Regions from separate parts of the Paenibacillus sp. FSL L8-0494 genome, predicted to be linked through region 2. Evidence: predicted binding sites of a transcription regulator. Region 2 holds the regulator's gene; each other region holds the start of a gene.
What was found. The regulator Rex, encoded in region 2, represses fermentation and respiration genes when NADH is low (regulators of the CRP and FNR family bind a similar motif). The targets are predictions, from matches to a motif close to TTGTGAAATATTTCACAA.

Region 1: a site for Rex is predicted at 4,963-4,980, ahead of nadA (quinolinate synthase NadA). Genes of this name have one in related genera too.
Region 3: a site for Rex is predicted at 2,499-2,516, ahead of NYE35_RS20475 (polymer-forming cytoskeletal protein). Genes of this name have one in related genera too.

The regions. Positions count from the first base shown of each region.
Region 1 is NZ_JBBOPQ010000001.1:72,735-79,820, reverse strand. It holds gene hslO (Hsp33 family molecular chaperone HslO) at 1-620, opposite strand, end outside; gene NYE35_RS00360 (type III pantothenate kinase) at 669-1,436, opposite strand; gene nadC (carboxylating nicotinate-nucleotide diphosphorylase) at 1,433-2,308, opposite strand; gene nadB (L-aspartate oxidase) at 2,298-3,914, opposite strand; gene nadA (quinolinate synthase NadA) at 3,954-4,892, opposite strand; gene ftsH (ATP-dependent zinc metalloprotease FtsH) at 5,152-7,086, opposite strand, start outside.
Region 2 is NZ_JBBOPQ010000001.1:4,690,947-4,698,032, forward strand. It holds gene NYE35_RS21290 (AAA family ATPase) at 1-1,414, opposite strand, end outside; gene NYE35_RS21295 (hypothetical protein) at 1,407-1,949, opposite strand; gene NYE35_RS21300 (cell wall elongation regulator TseB-like domain-containing protein) at 2,360-2,878, opposite strand; gene NYE35_RS21305 (amidohydrolase) at 3,051-4,352, opposite strand; gene NYE35_RS21310 (redox-sensing transcriptional repressor Rex) at 4,339-4,992, opposite strand; gene dinG (ATP-dependent DNA helicase DinG) at 5,123-7,086, opposite strand, start outside.
Region 3 is NZ_JBBOPQ010000001.1:4,499,255-4,506,340, reverse strand. It holds gene NYE35_RS20485 (LacI family DNA-binding transcriptional regulator) at 1-599, opposite strand, end outside; gene NYE35_RS20480 (peptide ABC transporter substrate-binding protein) at 801-2,390, shown strand; gene NYE35_RS20475 (polymer-forming cytoskeletal protein) at 2,577-3,128, shown strand; gene NYE35_RS20470 (hypothetical protein) at 3,803-4,048, shown strand; gene NYE35_RS20465 (histidine phosphatase family protein) at 4,112-4,729, opposite strand; gene NYE35_RS20460 (LysR family transcriptional regulator) at 4,888-5,793, shown strand; gene NYE35_RS20455 (DinB family protein) at 5,854-6,321, shown strand; gene NYE35_RS20450 (LacI family DNA-binding transcriptional regulator) at 6,469-7,086, shown strand, end outside.

The DNA.
Region 1 (7,086 bases), 4.6 Mb from region 2:
GCTGTTACAGAAGGCATCGCCCCTACAGCTTTTTCAATCTCAGTAATCTCCGCATCTGTCAGACCAGGAAGAAGTTGAACAATAAACCCTCCAGCCACAATTACCGACTCATCGGTATCTACCAATACACCTAGGCCAACCGCAGCTGGAGTTTGCTCAGAAACCGCAAAATAATAAGTAAAATCATCGCCAAGCTCCCCGGAGATAATAGGAATACTACCTCGGTACGGCTCTTTCATGCCTAAATCTTTTATAACATCAATGAACCCTTCAGTTCCCACCGCTCCAGCTACATCCAGTTTCCCCATACTATTGCTCGGTAAATGAATGTGTGGATTATGCACATAACCACGCACTTCTCCCAATGCATTGGATTCTGCAACGATTTGTCCGATCGGTCCATTCCCTTTAACCATAATACTCAGCTTCTCACTACCCTTGAGCATAGCGCCCATCATGGCTGCAGCGGTAACTGTACGTCCCATTGCGGCTGTAGCCGTTGGATACGTATCGTGTCTGCGTCTCAGTTCTTCAACCAATTCAGTTGTGCGGACAGCAAACGCTCTCACTTTACCATTAAGAGCCGTGCCGCGGATTAGTCGATCCTTCTTTTTTTCCATTGGGTGCATAGCCCTCCTATCTCTTCGCCTTTTTAGGCTTCTTTATCTTTATTGGTTACGATCGTAAATAATTCTTAATCCTTCTAGCGTTAACATAGGATTTACTTCATCAATACAGTCCGTTTCACCCGCAATTAGCGAGGCGAGGCCTCCGGTCGAAATAACCTTCAGTTCGGGAGCGTTCATCTCGACTTTAATTCGTTTAACGATGCCCTCAACCTGACCCGCATAGCCAAAAATAATTCCGGCCTGCATCGCATGCACCGTATTACGTCCGATGACCTTTTTAGGCTTCTCCAATTCAATTCGCGGCAGCTTAGATGCCCGCTGGTATAATGCCTCTGTTGAAATGCCTAGACCAGGAACTATCGCGCCACCAAGATAATTAGCACCTGCATCAATGCAATCAAAAGTCGTAGCCGTACCAAAATCAACAACCACAAGTGGACATTTGTATTGTTCAATCGCAGCAACTGCATTAACAATCCGGTCTGCGCCAATTTCACGCGGATTCTCATAACGTAAGTTAAGCCCCGTCTTAATCCCTGGTCCAACAATCAATGGGTCTTTCCCTATATATTTAATACACATATCCTCAATAGTCTTAACCAGTGGTGGAACAACCGAAGATATAATTACACCTTCAACGTCTTTGACAGATATACCTGACATGTGAAAAAGATTGTGTATCATTACTCCATATTCATCCACGGTCGATTGGCGCGCAGTGCTTAGCCGAAAATGATGCAGCAATTCGCGTTTTCTATATACACCGAGAACAATATTGGTATTACCGATATCGACAGCAAGCATCATGACAAAGGCCCTTCCTTCTTAGCATTAAGGTCTAGACTAATATCCAGACTGGAGAAGGAGTACGTAAGGCGCCCGACAGAAATCACATCCACACCCGTTTCAGCAATCCCGCGTACGGTTTCTAACGATACATTTCCAGAAGCCTCTGTCTTAACATGCGGAGCTTGGGATTTAATCCTAGCCACGGCTTGCTTCATCATATCGTTAGACATGTTATCGAGCATTATAATGTCGGCACCTGCTGCCAGCGCCTCTTCGACTTGCTCTAAATTTTCGGTCTCCACTTCGATGCTCATCGTATGCGGGATGTTCTTCCGAGCACGACCTACAGCCTGCCGAATACCACCCGCGCCTTTGATATGATTATCCTTGATCATAACTGCATCATATAAGCCAAAACGGTGATTAAAGCCTCCACCAATACGAACAGCATATTTCTCCAGCATCCGGTGACCTGGTGTTGTCTTACGTGTATCCACTAAGCGAGTCGGTAATCCCTCCAGCACCTGCACGAAAGAAGCTGTACGTGATGCCACACCCGAAAGACGCTGCATCAAGTTAAGCGCAAGCCGCTCACCTGTTAGAATCGCATGTGTGCTGCCCTCAACCTCAATAATTACAGTCCCTTTGGTTACAGCTTGACCTTCCTCGACAAGGGCTGTAAAACTAAGCGCCGGATCCACAATTTCAAAGACCAGCTCTGCAATTGGGATGCCACAAATTATCCCGTCTTCCTTGGCATGAATAATCCCTTTGGACTCATGGCCCACTGAAATCGTCATCTGCGTGGTTACATCTCCGGAACCAACATCTTCCCGCAACCAAGCCTTGATGGATTGTACTAGCTCTTCATTGTAACCATTAAACATCATCGCTTAATTCCTCCACTATTCCCAGTTCGCGAATTTGAAGCAGGTGCTTACGCCACTGATCATCATCCCGCTGCGGATAATCCTCACGGTAATGCGCCCCACGGCTCTCTTCCCGTGCCAGAGCAGACTCTGTCACAAGCAAACAGCAGGTCAGCATATTAGCAAATTCATATTCCTCACGTTTGGACAAAGCTGATCCAAAGATTGGCAGCTGTCGTTTTAATTCATCTAATCCTTTAAGTAACATCTCTTCGTTACGACGTAGTCCGGCATATCGAACCATTACCTTCTGTAGCTTCAAACGACGTTCCACAATAGCTTGAGTTGGCGAATCTACACGGCCCTCGTTACTGATAACCGATAAAACATCACGGTCCAGCGGGGAAAGCTCATGAATCCGATCAATAATACGCTGTCCAAATACAATGGCCTCAGATAAAGAATTACTAGCTAAACGGTTAGCGCCATGCAGGCCTGTGGAGGAAACCTCTCCGCAAGCAAACAGACGCGGGACGGTACTCTCTCCATTCAGATCGGTCTTAATCCCCCCCATCATATAATGCGCAGCAGGAGCCACTGGAATCCAATCACTTGTAATATCCAGTCCATAGCCCATACATGTCTCATATATTGTGGGAAACCGATGCTTCACCATCTCTGGAGATTCATGTGTAATATCCAAATAAACGAACGTTGATTTAGTAAGTTCCATTTCACTTACAATAGCTCGCGCTACAATATCCCGCGGGGCTAGTTCAAGCAGGTTATGATAACGCTCCATGAACCGCTCTCCATTAATATTGCGCAAGACTGCTCCTTCCCCACGCACAGCTTCGGAGATTAAAAATCTAGGAGCTCCTGGGTAACTAAGTGCTGTAGGATGAAATTGAATAAATTCCATATCTCGTATATGAGCACCAGCGCGATAGGCGATCGCTACACCATCTCCTGTAGCTACCTCAGGGTTGGTAGTGTATCGATATAATTGTCCTGCTCCACCAGAGCACAAAATGGTCGCATCCCCTTGCAGGAACAACCGTCCACCACCGGGCCGCTGCAATAATGCGCCTACACATTCTCCACCTTCAGTGATGAGATCGATAACATAATGATCATCCCAGACCTCGATATTCTCATGTTCCGCTACCTGTTCCGCCAATGCACGAACAATCTCATAACCGGTAGCATCCCCATTAGCATGCAAAATACGGCGGTGGCTGTGCGCTCCTTCCTGAGTCAAAGCCAGTACCCCATCTTCCTTATCAAACAGGGTTCCTAAGCGAATTAACTCATGAACGCCTTCCGGCCCTTCATTAACAAGTGCATCGACAGCTGTTGAGGAGCAAAGACCTGCACCGGCCATTAAGGTATCCTGCCGGTGGTATGCAGGGGAATCATCCTCAGCTATAACAGCTGCGATCCCCCCCTGTGCATAGCGAGTATTACTTTCCATTACTGATTTCTTTGTGATCATTATGACACGCCGATCTTCACTGGCTTTAATAGCCGTGAATAATCCGGCAATCCCTGAACCAATAACAATACAATCTGTCTTTACCGTAGGAATATCCCGAAGATCAAAATCAACCAAATATTGTGGAATCATGACCGCTTTTCACCTGTTTCAACGAAAGAGTAGCGCATGCTACCGGACTTGTAGCATGCGCTCTAGGGATGTTCTGGCTTTGTCGGCGACAGCAGGCGGTACATAGATTTGTGGCTTCATCGTCTCCAGGCATTTCACCAGTTTTTTTAGATTATTAACTTTCATATTGGGACAAACAAGAAATTTGGTAGCAAAATGGAATTCTTTATCTGGACTATCCTTACGAAGCTGATATCCGGTACCATCTTCCGTTCCAACGATAAATTGCTTACGATCCGATTTCCGGCAATACTCCAGAATTGATGTAGTGCTGCCTACATAGTCACCCATGGCCACTACTTCAGGACGACACTCTGGATGAACTACAAATTCCGCATCTGGATATTTTGCTCTCATTTCTACTACATCTTTGACGGTCAACATGTCGTGAGTGTTGCAATAGCCTTCCCAAATAATCAGCTTCTTGCCCGTCTGATCTTGTACATATTGACCAAGATTCTTATCTGGGACCCAAATAATCTCTTCAGCATCAAGGGATTCGATTACTTTCACAGCATTAGCTGAGGTACAACAAATATCGGTTTCTGCTTTAATCTCGGCAGACGAGTTGATATAAGTGACTACTTTAGCATTTGGATGTTGAGCTTTAAGCTTACGCAAACCGTCTACATTGACCATATCTGCCATTGGACAGCCTGCACGTTCATCAGGAATAAGAACGGTTTTGTTCGGGGCTAGAATTTTTGCACTTTCCCCCATGAAATGAACACCGCAGAATACAATAACTTCCGCATCTGTCTCTGCAGCCTTCTGAGCGAGTAAAAAAGAGTCGCCCCGGAAATCGGCAACCTCCTGAATTTCATCACGCTGATAATAATGAGCTAAAATGATTGCGTTTCGTTCCTTTTTAAGCTGTTCAAGACGTATACGAAGTTCTCGATTCTGTTCCTGCTTGCGCTCAAGCGCCAGAGCTTCCACCGATTGTTCTCCCCCTTAAATCCTCGCGGCTTTTCGCCGACATGATGTTATCAAATGGCATGCGCCATCATGGTGAAAAAATGAACATGCTGATATAAATAGTAAGTAATATTAATCACTAATGTACACAACGTTCCAGCCCCTGTCAATGTAACTGGACAGGCTTTAAGGCATAGAATCCCTTAAAAATTAAAATAAAAAATCCGGAGAACAGTTACGTTCTCCGGATAAATTTACATCATATGAATGGTGGACCCAATTAGGTAAGGCTAGTGCCCCCACCTTTGTTGTCATCACCGGAACCGTCATTACCCTCAGAATCAGGGTTATTCGGGATATCCTTTGATAAGTCAGGAAGTGTGGACTGTTCATCCTCAGGCTTGCCTTGAATGCGAACTCGCACATCACCGATATTGTCGATGACAGGCTCGCCAACTTCATGGGCAACACCTTCGCCACCCTCTGGTTTACCATCCTCGGAAAGGAATCCTTGTTCAATCAGTTGTGTGATCTGATCAAGCTCAAGTGTTTCTTTCTCAAGTAATGTATTGGCAATCAAGTGCATTTCTTTGGAGTGTTTGATCAACAGATCTTTACAACGTTCGTAACTCGAAGTAATAAAGTTCTGCATTTCCTGATCAATCTCATAAGCAATGGAGTCACTGTAATTCTGTTCATGCCCAATATCACGACCTAAGAATACTTGACCTTGAGAAGATCCGAACTGCATAGGTCCAAGCTTATCGCTCATACCGTACTCCATAATCATGGCACGCACGATGCGCGTAGCCTGTTGGAAGTCACTGTATGCACCCGTACCGATCTCACCAATAAACAATTCTTCGGCAACACGTCCACCAAGTAATCCAGTAACCTTATCTAAAAGCTCCTGCTTGGTAACGATCATCCGATCTTCCTTCGGAAGCATAATAACGTATCCGCCTGCACGTCCGCGTGGGATAATAGTAACTTTATGCACCATATCGGCGTGCTCAAGGAAGTAACCAGCAATAGTATGGCCTGCTTCATGATAAGCTACAATACGTTTCTCGCGGTCACTGATCACACGGCTGCGTTTCTCAGTACCTACGATAACACGGTCAATAGCTTCATCCACTTCAATCATGGAAATATCTTTACGGTTACGGCGTGCAGCTAGCAAAGCTGCCTCATTCAGCAGATTCTCCAAATCAGCACCTGTGAATCCGGTTGTGCGTTTAGCAACAACATCCAGTCTTACATCTTTCGTAAGCGGTTTGTTACGAGCGTGCACCTTAAGTACAGCTTCACGGCCTTTCACATCAGGACGGTCAACCGTAATTTGACGGTCAAAACGTCCTGGACGAAGCAATGCCGGATCAAGTATATCAGCGCGGTTAGTCGCCGCTACAATAATAATGCCTTCGTTACCACCGAATCCATCCATCTCAACCAGCAATTGGTTAAGCGTCTGCTCACGCTCGTCATGTCCGCCACCAAGACCGGCACCACGCTGACGACCCACAGCATCAATTTCATCAATGAAGATAATACATGGAGCATTCTTCTTAGCATTCTCGAACAAATCACGTACCCGAGAAGCACCGACACCCACGAACATTTCCACAAAGTCAGAACCGGAAATACTAAAGAAAGGAACGCCAGCTTCACCTGCTACCGCACGGGCAAGCAATGTTTTACCTGTTCCCGGAGGACCTACAAGCAATACGCCCTTAGGAATACGTGCGCCGACAGCTGCAAATTTGCGTGGATCTTTCAGGAACTCAACGACTTCGACAAGCTCTTGCTTCTCTTCGTCCGCCCCTGCAACATCCTCAAAGCTGATTTTCTTCTTCTCTTCATTATATAACCGAGCCTTGCTCTTGCCGAAATTCATGACTTTACCGCCGCCACCTTGCGCCTGATTAAACAGGAAGAAGAACAAGATGAACATAATTACCAGTGGGATAATTGAAGAAAGGAATGTCAGCCAAATGCTGGTACCTTCCATTTTCTTCTGAGTTAATTCAATCCCATTAACATCACTGGCTTGAATCAGTTCATTGATAGCGGCATCTGTAGGAGGAATATATGTGGAGAAGCTTTTCGATTTAGTATCGGCAGGCAGCTCTCTATACTCGCCTGTGACCAGAAAGGCATTACCCTCAAACTGAACCGTCAAATCCTTCACATTGTTGTTCTTGATCTCCTGCCG
Region 2 (7,086 bases):
AATCAAATACATTTCGTTGCTTTTCAAGGTGGTCGTGAGTACGAACCATCAGTTCATCCAAAATTTTACTGTTTTCCTTCATAAGCTCTTCAGTGGTAACCATTTCCAGCTTGGCGATACCCAACGAAGTCAATCCGGATTTCATCATGGTTTCGACAATATTCAGGGCCTGATCAAAATCGCCACGCGAACCTGTGCTTCGTCCGCCATAATACATTTCTTCTGCAGCCGCTCCACCAAGTGCAATCATAATCTGATCTTCGAGATAATCTTTGGTGTACAAATACTGCTCTTGCTGAGGATTGTGACGTACATAACCAAGGGCTTGCCCCCGCGGAGTCAGCGTAACCTGACTAACACTTCCCGGACGCAGCAGCTCTGCCATAATGGCATGTCCCAATTCGTGGATCGCCACCCGTTTTTTCTCTTCGTGATTAGTTTCTCTGTCCGTTTTTTCCCCCATCATAACCTTGTCAATCGCCATCGACAGATGCCGCTGCTCAACCTCTGTCAATTCCTCACGCATCATATAAATTGCTGCCTCATTCATAACACTTTCGAGCTGAGCACCGGAAAAACCATAGGCTTCTTCGGAAATTTTGTCGAGGTTCACATTTGCATGAAGCGGCTTATTTTTGGCATGCAATTCGAGAATCGATTTGCGGCCTTTTTTATCAGGCATGTCCACTTGAATATGACGGTCAAACCGGCCAGGACGCAGCAATGCTGAATCAAGCATTTCTTTACGGTTAGTGGCTGCTACCAGCAGAATGCGCGGCGTTTCGTTGTTATAGATCCCGTCCATCTCAGTCAACAGCTGATTCAAGGTCTGATCATATTCTCGCTGCTGTCCGCCTTCACGCTTACCGCCAATTACGTCAATTTCATCTATGAAAATAATAGCGCTTTGCTTGTTTTCCTTAAGGGCGCGGGTACGGGCATCCTTAAACAAATCGCGGATACGGCCGGCACCGACACCTACGTACATTTCTACAAACTCACTGCCTGATGCTGCCACAAATACAGAGTTCGTATAATGTGCTGCTGCTCTAGCCATAAGGGTCTTACCTGTTCCTGGAGGGCCTGTAAGCAGAATCCCTTTCAAAGGCCGAATCCCGAATTTGCTGATTTCCTCATGCCGGATCAAAAAATCCAACGCTTCACGAAGCTCCTGCTTTGCATTGTCTTGCCCGCCAATTTCTTCAAAAGTAAGCTTTGAAGGTCCATCCTTCTTGCGTTTCTTCCCGGCACCTGCATTTACCGCAAGTCCGCCTCTTAAATGAGCAATGATAAGTAAAGCCGTGAGCATCCCAGCAGCAATAACGATCGGGAATATATTAATGCCTAGAAAAGCCATAAAAATAAACAAGACAGGAACAAATCCGATTAGAATTTCTTTAAGGTATTTAGGCATTATTCCATACCCCCAATGTCGCAGGTTTGCGCGGCAAAATAATAAATTTGCTTTCTTTTCCATTACTCAAGCTTACATAGACATTATTGTCGTCAATTTCTGTTGAGGCTATCACATTTTTATATTGCGGATATTGCGCTTTGAGTCCATCAAGTTCTGTGGGTATAAGTGTATATTTACGGCTCTCCATGGCTTCAGCTACAGAGAACATCGCTTTATCCCAGTATTCATCCAGCAGTTCACTGGAGTTCTGTTCTACATCAAGTTTCAGTGTACGTCCATCAATCATCGATTTTCCTTCTTTAGAGACGTACTGAACCAGTTCACGTAATTTCGTGCCTGGCTGGAGATCAAGTTTCAAAGTGACCTCATTGCGGTTAATACTGATATGAGAATCATTGACGCCCTCATATTGAGATACAATCTTCTGAAGTGGTTCCTGCATTGCAAACTGACGATACAAAAAGAAGCCACCAAACAATAGAGTAGCCGACAGTAGAGACGTTATCAGCACAGGTACAAGACGTAATTTCAAGAAACGTCCTCCTCTCAAAGATGACAAAATATAAAGCTCAGTATAATAATTTATAGCTACTTGAGAGCTCATCAGAGAGACTGAAGTCTCTTATTGCTGTTCTAATTACAAGTAGTAGTATATCACAGGTGTATATACTAATTTCAAAATAAATGTGAATATATTTAAAATTTAATTTTTTAAATATTTCCATCAATACCAAATATATTCCTCGTTTTCGACAAAATCGGCCTTGATTTTTAATCAATCGGCCTATTTTTGTATGTGAATTTAAGAGAATATTCGGTGATAACCACCCATTCAGTATATCACTTAGTATATCACTTTTGTACATCAAATAAATGTAAACAAGCGAACTTATAATAAGTTCGCTTGTTTACATTGCCACCCTTAATTTCCTTATGTTCGGCTTAACTTTTAGGTAAACTGTAACCTTCACCCATTCGGGACCCATCCGAAAACCGATAAAATTGATAATAATACCGACCGCTCTGTTTATAAAAAAGCTGCCAAGCATACTCTCCGTTATATACTCCCGGCAGCAAGCGTTCAATCGTTATGTCCGGAAGATCAGCTTTGATAATGCCGCGTATTTGGGCTTCTGAGGTTCCTTTACTTAGTTCCTCAGCAAACACTGCGTCGTCGCCTTCAGCATATTTTCCATCTACCGTAAAGCGGACCCAGACCATAAGAGCAGTCCCGGCTTCATTTTTTCCTGTTAAAACCCAGTACACTGCATTTTCATCCCAAACCGATTTTTGTGCTTTGGTTACCTCTGTTAGACCCGCTCTGGTTTTGGCAACATCCTTGGCGATATCCCGCTCGTTCCATTGATCTTTCATAATATAGGCATAGAACTGGATAAGTCCAAACCCCAGGAGCAGAATCAGAACTGACCCCAGGAGGATCCATTTTTTCCTTTTCTTCAAGGTACAGCTCCCTTTCTAGTAATATATCTTTTTTGATTATATAACACACCCGCGTGTTTATCCAAAATTTCATAATTTTCTAGCTTTCCCAGCCTTTAAAATGTACAAAAGGCCGCAACTTTTGCTAAAAGCAAAAAGTCGCAGCCTATTATTTATTCGTTATTATCCAGACTTAACGCTTCAATAAACCTTCGAAGGCTTCTTGCGCTTTACGCCGGATAGCTTCCTCATCCAGGGTTAAGCATTGTCCATGCTTGATGACCTGTTTACCATTCACCCACACATGCTCAACATCCTTAGCGCTAGCAGAGTAAACTGCATGAGACAACAGATCTGTGTGTGGCAGCAAATGCGGCTGATCTATATCAATTGCAATGAAATCAGCTTTCATCCCAACAGCAAGTCTACCTACATTATTTAAAAAGATGGACTGGGCGCCATATTCTGTAGCCATACGTAGAGCTTCTGGAGCTGGAACAGCCGTTGGATCACCGCTGACACCCTTATGAATGAGAGCTGCAAGCCGCATCTCTTCAAACATATCCAAGTTATTGTTGCTTGCCGCGCCATCCGTGCCAAGAGACACCTTCACACCAGCTTTTAGAAGATCAGTAACCCGAGCCACTCCGCTAGCCAGCTTCAAATTACTGCCCGGATTATGAGAGACACCCACATTATGGCGAGCCAAGATCTCAATCTCTTCATCATTTAAATGAACACCATGTGCAACTATCGAGGGACGTGTGAACATTCCAAGCTTCTCTAAGTGAGCTACAGGACGCAACCCGTAATCCGCCACATTTTGTTCCACTTCACGTTTCGTTTCGGACATATGCGTATGCATCGGTAAATCCAGATCATGCGCTGCCTGCACGAACTTAACCAGGAAGTCCGGAGGGCAAGTATAAGGGGCGTGCGGCGAGATCATAGTAGTAATTCTACCGTCCGCCTTTCCATGCCAGTTACGGGCAAAAGAAATCGCTTCCGCAAGCTTGTGATTCTGTACATCCTCTGGACATAACCCGATCACACCACGCATCAATACGGAACGGATACCTGATAACTCAGCTACCTCAGCTACTCGGTCCATATGATCATACATATCGAGGAAGGTCGTAGTTCCACCCTTCAGCATTTCCAATACAGATAAGGAGGTTCCCCAGTATACATCATCACCGGTGAACTTTTCCTCCATCGGCCACATTTTCTCCTGAAGCCACACTTGTAGCGCTAAATCATCTCCATATCCACGCAGCAAAGACATCGCCGCATGACCATGTGTGTTTACAAGTCCAGGCATGAACAGCAGACGACTGCCATCAACCACTTGCACTCCAGCTTCCATCTGAGGCTCTTCTTTTCCTATGTAAGTGATTAAATCATCTTCAATAGTCATATATCCACTCAGAACCGGCTCATCCGTTCCCGGAGTCAGAAAATACCCGCCCTTAATTATCGTTTTATTGCTGTTCATGTTCGCTTTCTTCCTTTCCATCCCGCAAGTAATAAGCAAGACTTTGCAGATCAGTTGTAAAATCAGCTGCATGCACCCGGATATTCGGTGGTGTCTTCAGAATCACAGGGGCAAAGTTCAAAATCGCTTCAATCCCAGAAGAAATGAGAATATCTGCTACATTTTGAGCTTCTGAATCAGGTACGGTAATAATGGCAATGCGAATACCTTGCTCACGAATCGTGCTGCCTAGTTCATCCATTGGTTGCACAGTAAGGGAGTTGATCTTACGTCCAACCTTAGGAGCGTACGAATCAAATATAGCGGTGATTTTCATTGTATCTTTAAGATATGCATTGTAATTAGACAAGGCATGTCCGAGATTACCTGCCCCTACTAAAGCTACATTAAGCTGTTGATCCAGCTTCAGAATATGACGGATTTTCTCAATAAGATACGTTACATCATAGCCGATACCTTTTCTGCCGAAGTCACCAAAATACGCTAAATCCTTACGAATCTGTGCGGGATTAAGATCCAGCTTTTGTCCAAGTTCCTGAGAGGAAACTGTTAATATTTCGCGATTCTGGAGATCATTCAAAAAACGCAAATACACAGGTAGTCTGCGAACAACGGCTTCTGATATTTTATCCGATTTCATATTTTTCCTCCTAAAAATAGTAATGTTCTTGTGAAAATCCATATTCAAACGTATACCTCTCCTTATTAAGGGCGGTACTGTAACTTACCGCCCTTAAGGATAAGGAGGAGCTAAACTGAAGACGAGCATTTTAAGAAGCGCCGCCATCCTCTAGCCATTCCGCTATGCGGGGGACCATTTGATCAGTCAGCATATGCTCCATTTTGGGACCAGGCAATGAATAAAGGAAATACTTCCCGTAATGAGATTCAATAACCCTTGTATCATAAACAATAACTATTCCGCGATCCTGCGCCGTGCGAACCAGTCTTCCGAATCCCTGCTTAAAGCGAATAACCGCTTGAGGAACAGACAATTTCATGAACGGATTCTTCTTCTGAGCCTGCAATAACTCCGACTTCGCTTCCGCCAACGGGTGATTCGGCGGTTGAAACGGAAGTCTCACGATGGCCAGGCAAGTCAGTGCTTCACCTGGAATATCTACACCTTCCCAGAAGCTGCTCGTCCCCAGCAGAACGGATGCTGCACTGTCCTGAAAGCGGCGGATCAGCTTGCTCCGGCTGCCACCTTCCACGCCTTGACCAAGCACCGTAATCTCTTGTGAGGCCAAAGCCTCTTTAAGCGGATCATATACCTGACGCAGCATTTTATAAGAAGTAAACAGAACCAGCATCCGCCCACGTGTTGTTTTGGCAGCTTCTGCTAACGACTGTACGAGTGTATCGACAAATCGAGCATCGCCCACACTGCCCTTCACACTAGGAAAATCACGCGGTATAACTAGCAGCGCCTGCTCGCGATACTTAAAGGGAGAAGGAAGGAGTGAAGTCATTAGACGTCCCTCTTCCGCAGCTTCGTTAAGTCCGAGATTATCAATCATAAACTGAAAAGATTTATCTACAGACAGCGTCGCCGAGGTAAGCACGATGCTTTTTTTCTTATCGAAGAACAACTCTTTAAGCTGGCTGCTAACATCCACAGGGACGGCATACATCTGCAGTGATTTGCTGCGGTAATTTCCATTTGCCTCCAGCCAATATACTACATTATCGTCATTCAGCCCCATAAAGAATCTTACTTGCTCACGTATGGAAGCCAAATCCTTAAATAAACCGCTAATATCAGTAACAAGACTGTCTGCTGAGGATTGGCTTTCCTGGTCACGCATCTCATTAAGCATTTTATCACCCTTACGGATGATGTCGCTTAACGTCAGATTCATAGTGTTCTCAAGCGCAACTAATTCATCCCAATCCTTCGGCTTACGGGCGGGAAGCAAACGCATAACCAGTTGTCCCGCTTCCCCTGCTGCTGCATCACTGCGTTCCGGCAAAAGGCTGAACAGCTTGTCGCTGAGTGCATCCCAGGTTTCTTTGACAGTAAGCAGATCCGGGTAGATCCGATCGATGACTCCGCTCCATTCTGAAGCCTCTTCACTGCCTGACGACTGTAAGATCTGGCGCAGAGCAGGAAGCTGTCCGTTTCGGCTATCTTTATACAGTCGCGATAACGTGTGTGCCACAGTGAAATGCTTCATATGCATGCCAAGATGTTTACCAGCCACATCTTCTAAATGATGTGCTTCATCAATTACAAGATGCTCGTAAGCTGGAAGCAGCTGGTGCCCAGCTTTAACATCTGCGAATAGCTTGGAGTGGTTCGTAATGACCACGTCAGCAATCCCAGCTTCATGCTTGGCCCTATGATAATAGCATTTGCGGAACCAAGGACAGGAACGTCCCAGACAGGAATCGGTATCGCTTGCCACCGTCTCCCAGAAATCACCGCCCCGGCCGCTTAAATTCAGCTCTTCATCATCCCCTGATTCACTTTGAGTGAGCCATACGATCATCTGAGCTGCAGTAAGCGCATCTTCCCTTGGGCTTATAAAGTCCTTTTTATTAATTTTATGCTCAAACTTACGCAGACACAAATAATGTCCTCTTCCCTTAAAAATAGCAGCTTTAAACGGAAAAGGAACTACCTGCGTTAACAAAGGGATATCCCGCTCGCGCAATTGGTCCTGCAGATTAATGGTATGAGTGCTGACCATGACTTTTTCATTGGTGCGAACGCTTTGATAAATGGCAGGCA
Region 3 (7,086 bases), 190 kb from region 2:
TCCTGAATAAAGCGGGTGAGGAAAGAGTTATTGAAGCTCTCCATAATTAAACATCCCTGTGAAAGGTCCTGTGGTTTTACCTTTTGTAGAGCTGCTCGATAGTTGAAAAGGACCTGCTTAAAGAGTTTATCTTCAATCATGCTGTCGATCAGAATCAAAGGAATTCCTTCTACAAAATGCTTGGAGATCGAATAAAAGGCTTCCTCGCGCACATCGATCAGAAATACAGCCTCCAGCTTTCTTTCTACGATAATATCCAAAGAAGGCTGGTCAACATCAAGTGAATATAGCAGCGTATGGTAACCAGCATTTGTTAACCGTTGTTCCAAGGCATGTATAAATGAGAACTGGGCATGGAGCTTCCAGTGTGGGGTATGGGCTGAGGTGTTAACGAGCACACCTACCAATCCTGTTTTCTGATTCGCAAGTGAACGTGCCGCCAGATTGGGTATGTAGTGTAGTTCCTCGGCAAGCTGAAGAATCTGCTGGCGCGTTTTCTCAGGAATGGTTTGGTTGCCGACACGATTCAGAACATAGCTCACTGTTGCGACGGAGACATTGGCACGAAGTGCGATGTCCTTCATGGTTGTCTTTTTCACCAGTAAATAGCTCCCTTATCCTTGTGATATTTTCTAAAGATTAACATTCTGATCCCAAAGCGTCAATGGGAAGTGAGTGTGCAGTTAGATGACCCTGCTAGGTTCTAGAAATGGAAGAATTGCGGTGAAATTAATCTATCGGAATCAATAGATTCCATGTTATTCTAGTTAATAAAAATAATAGAAATAGGGGAAGTGTCGATGAAAAAATTGCTCCATGTTCTCTTTGTTTTAGTATTACTAATAGGTTTAAATGTAAGTGAAGGGAACACTGCATCTGCTGTACAGGCTAAACAGGTGTTGCGTATTGGTTTTGATTATATTCCTGTAGATCTAGATCCTGCCTCTTCCACAGATAGTAGTACGACTACGGTCATTAAAGGGATATTTGAGGGATTGGTGCGTTTGAATGATGCGGGAGAGGCGGTTCCCGGGATAGCCAAGTCGTGGACAGTCTCCAAGGATGGGAAAACATACACGTTCTCCTTGCGGCCGAGCGCAAAATGGAGTAATCAGCAGCAGGTTAAGGCTTCAGATTTTGAGTATGCATGGAAACAAGCGCTTGCACCTCAGTCTATGAATAGCTATGCATTCAAAATGTTCATAATTGCTAACGCAGAGAATTATCATAAAGGGAAGCTAAAGGAGTCTTCGAAAGTGGGTGTGAAAGCGTTAAATAACGATACACTCCAAGTGACTTTGAATGAAAAAACTTCACATTTCCCGCAGCTTCTCGCGGAAAGTATTTACATGCCAATTAATGCGCAAGTCGCGAAAGCAGATAAGAATTGGGCGTACAATATTAAAACTATGGTTACTAATGGCCCTTTTAAACTGCAACAGTGGGATGAAAATTCGATTCATCTAATTAAAAATCCAAACTATTATGCGGCGCAAGAAATTCGTTTCTCAGAGGTGCATCTACTTCGGCCTAAAGCTGGAACACCTTCGCCAACTATGGCCTACTTAAACAATGAAGTTGACTGGGTAGGGGCAAAAGATGAGCTGATAGATAAGGCTTCTTTAAATTCTGTATTCCCTCAGGAGTTATATGCATTGCCGTATGCTTCTACATATTATTATCAGTTCAATCTAAGCAAAGCACCTTTCAAAAATCTGAAGATACGTAAAGCATTAGCCATGGCAGCTAACCGAGAATCTATCGGCTATGGTACACCTGCTTACGGTTTTATTCCTCGGAGTATTCGTGGTTCCAAGTTGAATTTTAGATCAGAGATTATTGATACACGGTATTTCAAAGAGGATGTAATACAGGCTAAGAAATTACTTCAGGAAGGTTTGAAGGAAGAGGGCTTAACTCAGCTTCCTAGTTTTTCGATTATTATAAATGAAGGGCATGAAGAAATTGCAGAAGCCGTTATTAACAGCTGGAACAAAAATCTGGGCATTACAGTAGGCTTTGAGGTTCAACCCTGGGAAGATCTGCTTGATAATCGTCTTAAGCTGAATTATACAATGGCAAAAGCGGCTTGGGCAGCCGACTATAACGATCCATCGACTTTTTTAGATTATTTCACATCTTGGAGCAGCGATAATGATTCGGGCTGGAGCAGTGCACTTTATGATAGTTATATTAAACAAGCTAGGCTTACATTAGACACTAGCGAACGAAACAAGCTTTATGCAAAAGCTGAAAAAATGCTCATTGACCAAATGGTCATCCTTCCGCTGTATTATTTTTATGCTGATGTTTTGCATAAACCTAACATTAAAAAAGTAAGTGTAGAGTATGATGGTTCCATATCTTTTTCAAGAGGGTATTTAATCTAAAAAATTATAGTAATAAAGACTATGAGGATACTTCCGCAGTTATTGGGAGTGTCCTTTTTGTATGGAATTAATCACCTTTGTGAAACCGCTTCAGATAACGACACAATATTGTGAAATTTTTCACCTGTTTATTAAAAAAATTTTAATATATAATTAATTTATAATCAAAAACAAGGGGGATTTAAAATGAAGTTATTTAAAATGATGTTAGTAGCAGGCGTCTCGGTTGCAGTCTTGTCTGGTTGTGGTGCGAATAATAATAATGCAACTAATTCAGCGGCTACTACGGCTCCAGCTACAGAGCAAACGGATGCAGTTACTACAGCTTCAATCGTAAATCAAGCAGATGCGTTTACCAAGGCTGTAAGTAAAGATGGAAACTGGATTATTGCCATTCTAAATGATGTGACCATTGCCCAAGATGTTGTTGTTGAAGGCGAATTCCATGATAAAGGGGCCGCAGACGGCGACATCTACCGTAAGATTGCTCTTTATGCCCAAGACGCTGATCACAAAGTTACTGCCAATTACACACTCACTGTACCTAAGTTAACTGTACAAAGTGAAAATTTACGAGTTCAAGGCGGAACCATTAAAGGTGATGTTTATGTAGAAGCGAACGGATTTAATCTGCATGAAACTTCGACTATTGATGGAAATCTTTACTTCGCAAACGAAGATGTGAAAGCAACTGCAGGGATTGAAGGTAAAGTGACTGGGGCAACTGAAGTTAAATAAGTTAGTGATGATTTCGATTAGGTAGAAGTAGAAGGACTAACTATATAGATAGAATTATCCGGATAGGTTCAGGAAAAAGGAATCAGTATGAATGGTCTGACTCATAATGGACTACACCCCATCTAGTTACCATTTGAGAGCCGACGGAAGCCTTGAAGTAACAAGTAATGGAGTATTGAAGCAGTGAATTATTGGAGTATGAAGTAATGGAGTATGAAACATTGAAGTGTACAGTAGATGGTTTTAACTGTATTTTGTACAACTAAAATGCTCAAAACGCCCGGCCAATGAAAATAGCTGTATTTTGTACATCTATTTTCCAGATTTAATACTCTATAGGCTATTTCTCTAGTTTTTAATTGTATAGAATACACTACACTTAAAGTTAGAATTAGCCCTTGTGGATATCGAATAAGTGTATAGAATGCAGTTATCTTACAGATATATCAAGATAGTGCGCTACAACGGAGTGGTTATCCGAAAGCTACGAATGATTAAGCTTAGCTCATAACCTATCAAGCAAATCACAACAGACCCAAAACACCAGTCAGCGAACCTCCAATAACGGAGAATTGCTGCCTGGTTGTTTTTTTGTGGATGATGAATATATGAACTATTGTTGATTTTCTTCCTATTGACTTATAATATTACTACCACTACTAGGAGGAACACATATGTCTAAGGAGTATTCGCGCACATATATTGAGAGCGTAAAGCTTGAAATGTTAAATAGGTTGGGATTAAAGCAAGTGTTCTTCAAGGAGCAAATAGGGGACAGCCTAATTTTTGAAGCTGTGGGCTTTGATAAAGGGGCAAAACACCGTTTTTGCGTTAGACCAAAGACGAAAACGATTGATGAATTCATTTCAGGCAAATGGATGAAGGTACGCAGTTTTATAATCAAAAGTGTGGATATTTAAAGTTGAACGCTAAAAAGGTAGCCCCGTTAATCGGAGTTACCTTTTTATTTTTTTAATACATAGTCATTGATAATGTGAAGTATCTCCATACAGATCGATGGTTGTATTGTTATCAGTTAGGGTTACTTTACATAATGCAGTAGAGAGAATATCCGGTAACTCCCCTATTTCCTGCAATGATTTATTAAGAAAATAAGCCATAATGACTTTTAAAGTCATCCGATGGGTGACGATGAGCACCTTTAGCCCTACGTTATCGTTTATGATGCGCTCCATTGTCGGCACTACTCTTTCTTCAAGCTGCTTATAAGTCTCACCTGAGGTTAGAGGAATATATAGATCGGGTCTGGTGAAAAAATGGGAATATTGTAAAGGGGATTCTAGTTGTATCTGATCCGTATTCATTCCTTCCCAGCTCCCCATGTTTATTTCCATTAAAGAAACTTGCTGTTGAATAGGTAAACTCCGCTTTCCCCGTAAAATCTGCGCAGTATGCAATGCTCTTGGACTAGTACTAGAATAAATTACGCCTAAGTTTTCTACTTGCAAACGATCCCTTAACCATTCGGCCTGCTGTTCGCCCAAGGCTGTAAGCGCAGAATTTTGATGCCCTTGCATTCGTTTTTGTAAATTCCATTCTGTTTGCCCGTGGCGGGTTAAGTATAATACTGTCTTTGTCATTAACAAAACCTCCCTTATGAATAGTTGTAAGTATAAGAGAAAAAAATATAAATAAACAATATATAATAGTTAACATCCATAATGTATAGTTATAGTAAATTGCTGAGGATAGATAAGCGGCGATTAGAGATATTATTTTATTAGGTGAGGAAGAAATCATGATGAACTATCATGTATTAAAATTGTTTTATTACGTTGCGATCACAGGTAGTGTGACCAAAGCCTCTGAACGTTTGCATATCAGTCAACCCGCTATATCAGCGCAAATCCGTAAGTTTGAACGGGAGAATCATATTTTGTTATTTGAAATTAAAGGAAAGAGGATGGTGCTCACCCCTTTAGGAAAAAGGTTAATCGAACCTCTTGAGAAGTTTTTTGCCATGGGTGATCAAGTCCAGCAAATCATTGAAGACTATCACAAATTTCCTGAGGGGAATCTGCGGATTGCAGGTAATTATTTGGCGACAAGCATCCTCATTCCCCGGTGGGCGTCATTATTCAAACAATCTTTTCCGGAAGTTAACATTCAGATCACTACTACTAATTCTCATGGAGTCATGGAAAAATTGAATAATTTTGAAGCAGACGTAGCGATTTACAGTGATATGGAGTTTCCTACGCATAATACAGGAGTGTTCGAACATCGGGAGTTATATAGGGACGAGTATGTATTCGTGGTTTCTTCCCATCACCCTTTTGCCAATCAGCAGGTTAGCTTTGAAGAAGTGATGTCTGAAGCATTTATTATGAGAGAAGAGGGCAGTGCAGCCAGAGAGCGGCTTGTCCGGTTGTGTGAAGAAAGAAGTGTACAGCAGCCAACGATTGGGCTTCAATTTAATGGAGTGAATGAAGTTATTCAAGCTGTGATTGCCGGTTATGGAATTAGTTATGTATCCGCTTTGTTGGCGAAACCTTATCTTGATCAGGGAACATTAGCTAATGTAGCAGTAGAAAATGTAGTCTCCAAGCATTCGATATGGATGGGTTACAGAAAGAAGGAACTTCAAGAAAGCTATATGCAGTCGTTTATTACGCTCGTTATGAAACAATTAAGTTTAAAATAATATTAGGAAATTAAAGATAAGCTTATGGTAAACTATGGATAAAAGTTAGGAGGGGTCATAATGGATCAAATCATATTCAAACAACTTAAGTTTGTGCGTAGTGTTACTGTGCGTGCTGTCGAGGGACTATCTGAGGAAATTTTAGATAGTATTCCAGAAGGTTTTAATAACAATATCCGCTGGAACTTGGGACATATTTATTTGGTGCAAGAGAAGTTTGCCTTTCATTCTGCTAGGGAGCTTATGCAATTGCCGGCAAGCTTTGAACGCTTATTTGCGAAAGGGACTAAACCAGCCGAGTGGAATGAGGAACCGCCAACGCTTGAAGTTTTACTTGAGATGCTTACGGAGCAACCCAAACGGATCCAGGAAGCTTTTCACAATCGCTTAAGTGAGCAAGTAACCCCTCTTACAACAGGAAGTGGATTAACCTTAAATTCAATCGGTGAATTCATAAATTTCACACTTTACCATGAAGGTATGCACTTCAATACAATAAAATTATTAAATCGCTTTGCAGATAAATAAATTCAAATAACAAAAGATATCGATATATAATTGGTATCTTTTGTTAGCTTTATGATCAAAAAAAAGATTTGTAAATGAAAAGGTTATGTGATAATCTAATTTATGTAATACATGTAACCGGTTACACATTGGGGGATGAATTAAAGAATGATGACGATCAAAGATGTCGCAAAAATAGCTGGAGTTTCGGTAGCAACAGTCTCACGGGTTATAAATGAATCTGGATATGTGAATATCGATACTCGCAAAAAGGTTGAGGCAGCGATCAAAGAAATGAATTATACCCCTAATGAGGTTGCAAGATCATTGTACAAGCGGAAATCTAAATTAATCGGGCTGCTCTTGCCTGATATTACCAACCCCTTCTTCCCGCAGTTAGCGCGGGGGATAGAGGATCGGATGCAGGAGCAAGGTTATCGGATCATCTTTGGCAATAGTGATGAGAACGAGGACAAAGAGATGGATTATATTCAAACCTTTATCCAAAATAATGTCATTGGCATGATATCGTCAACCAACTTCCCTGAGAGCGACGTTTATTCTAACTTGAAAATTCCGGTCGTATTTCTGGACCGTACTTCTAACGATAGCCCTTCCGTATACGCAGATGGCAAAAAGGGCGGACGTCTTGCAGCACAAGAGATTATCGCACGGGGAAGCAAAAAAATCACAGTAATACAAGGACCGGCGCATATCAAACCTGCACAAGATCGATTTCTTGGGGCGATTGAAGTACTTAATGAAATGGGAATCAGCTATAATGTG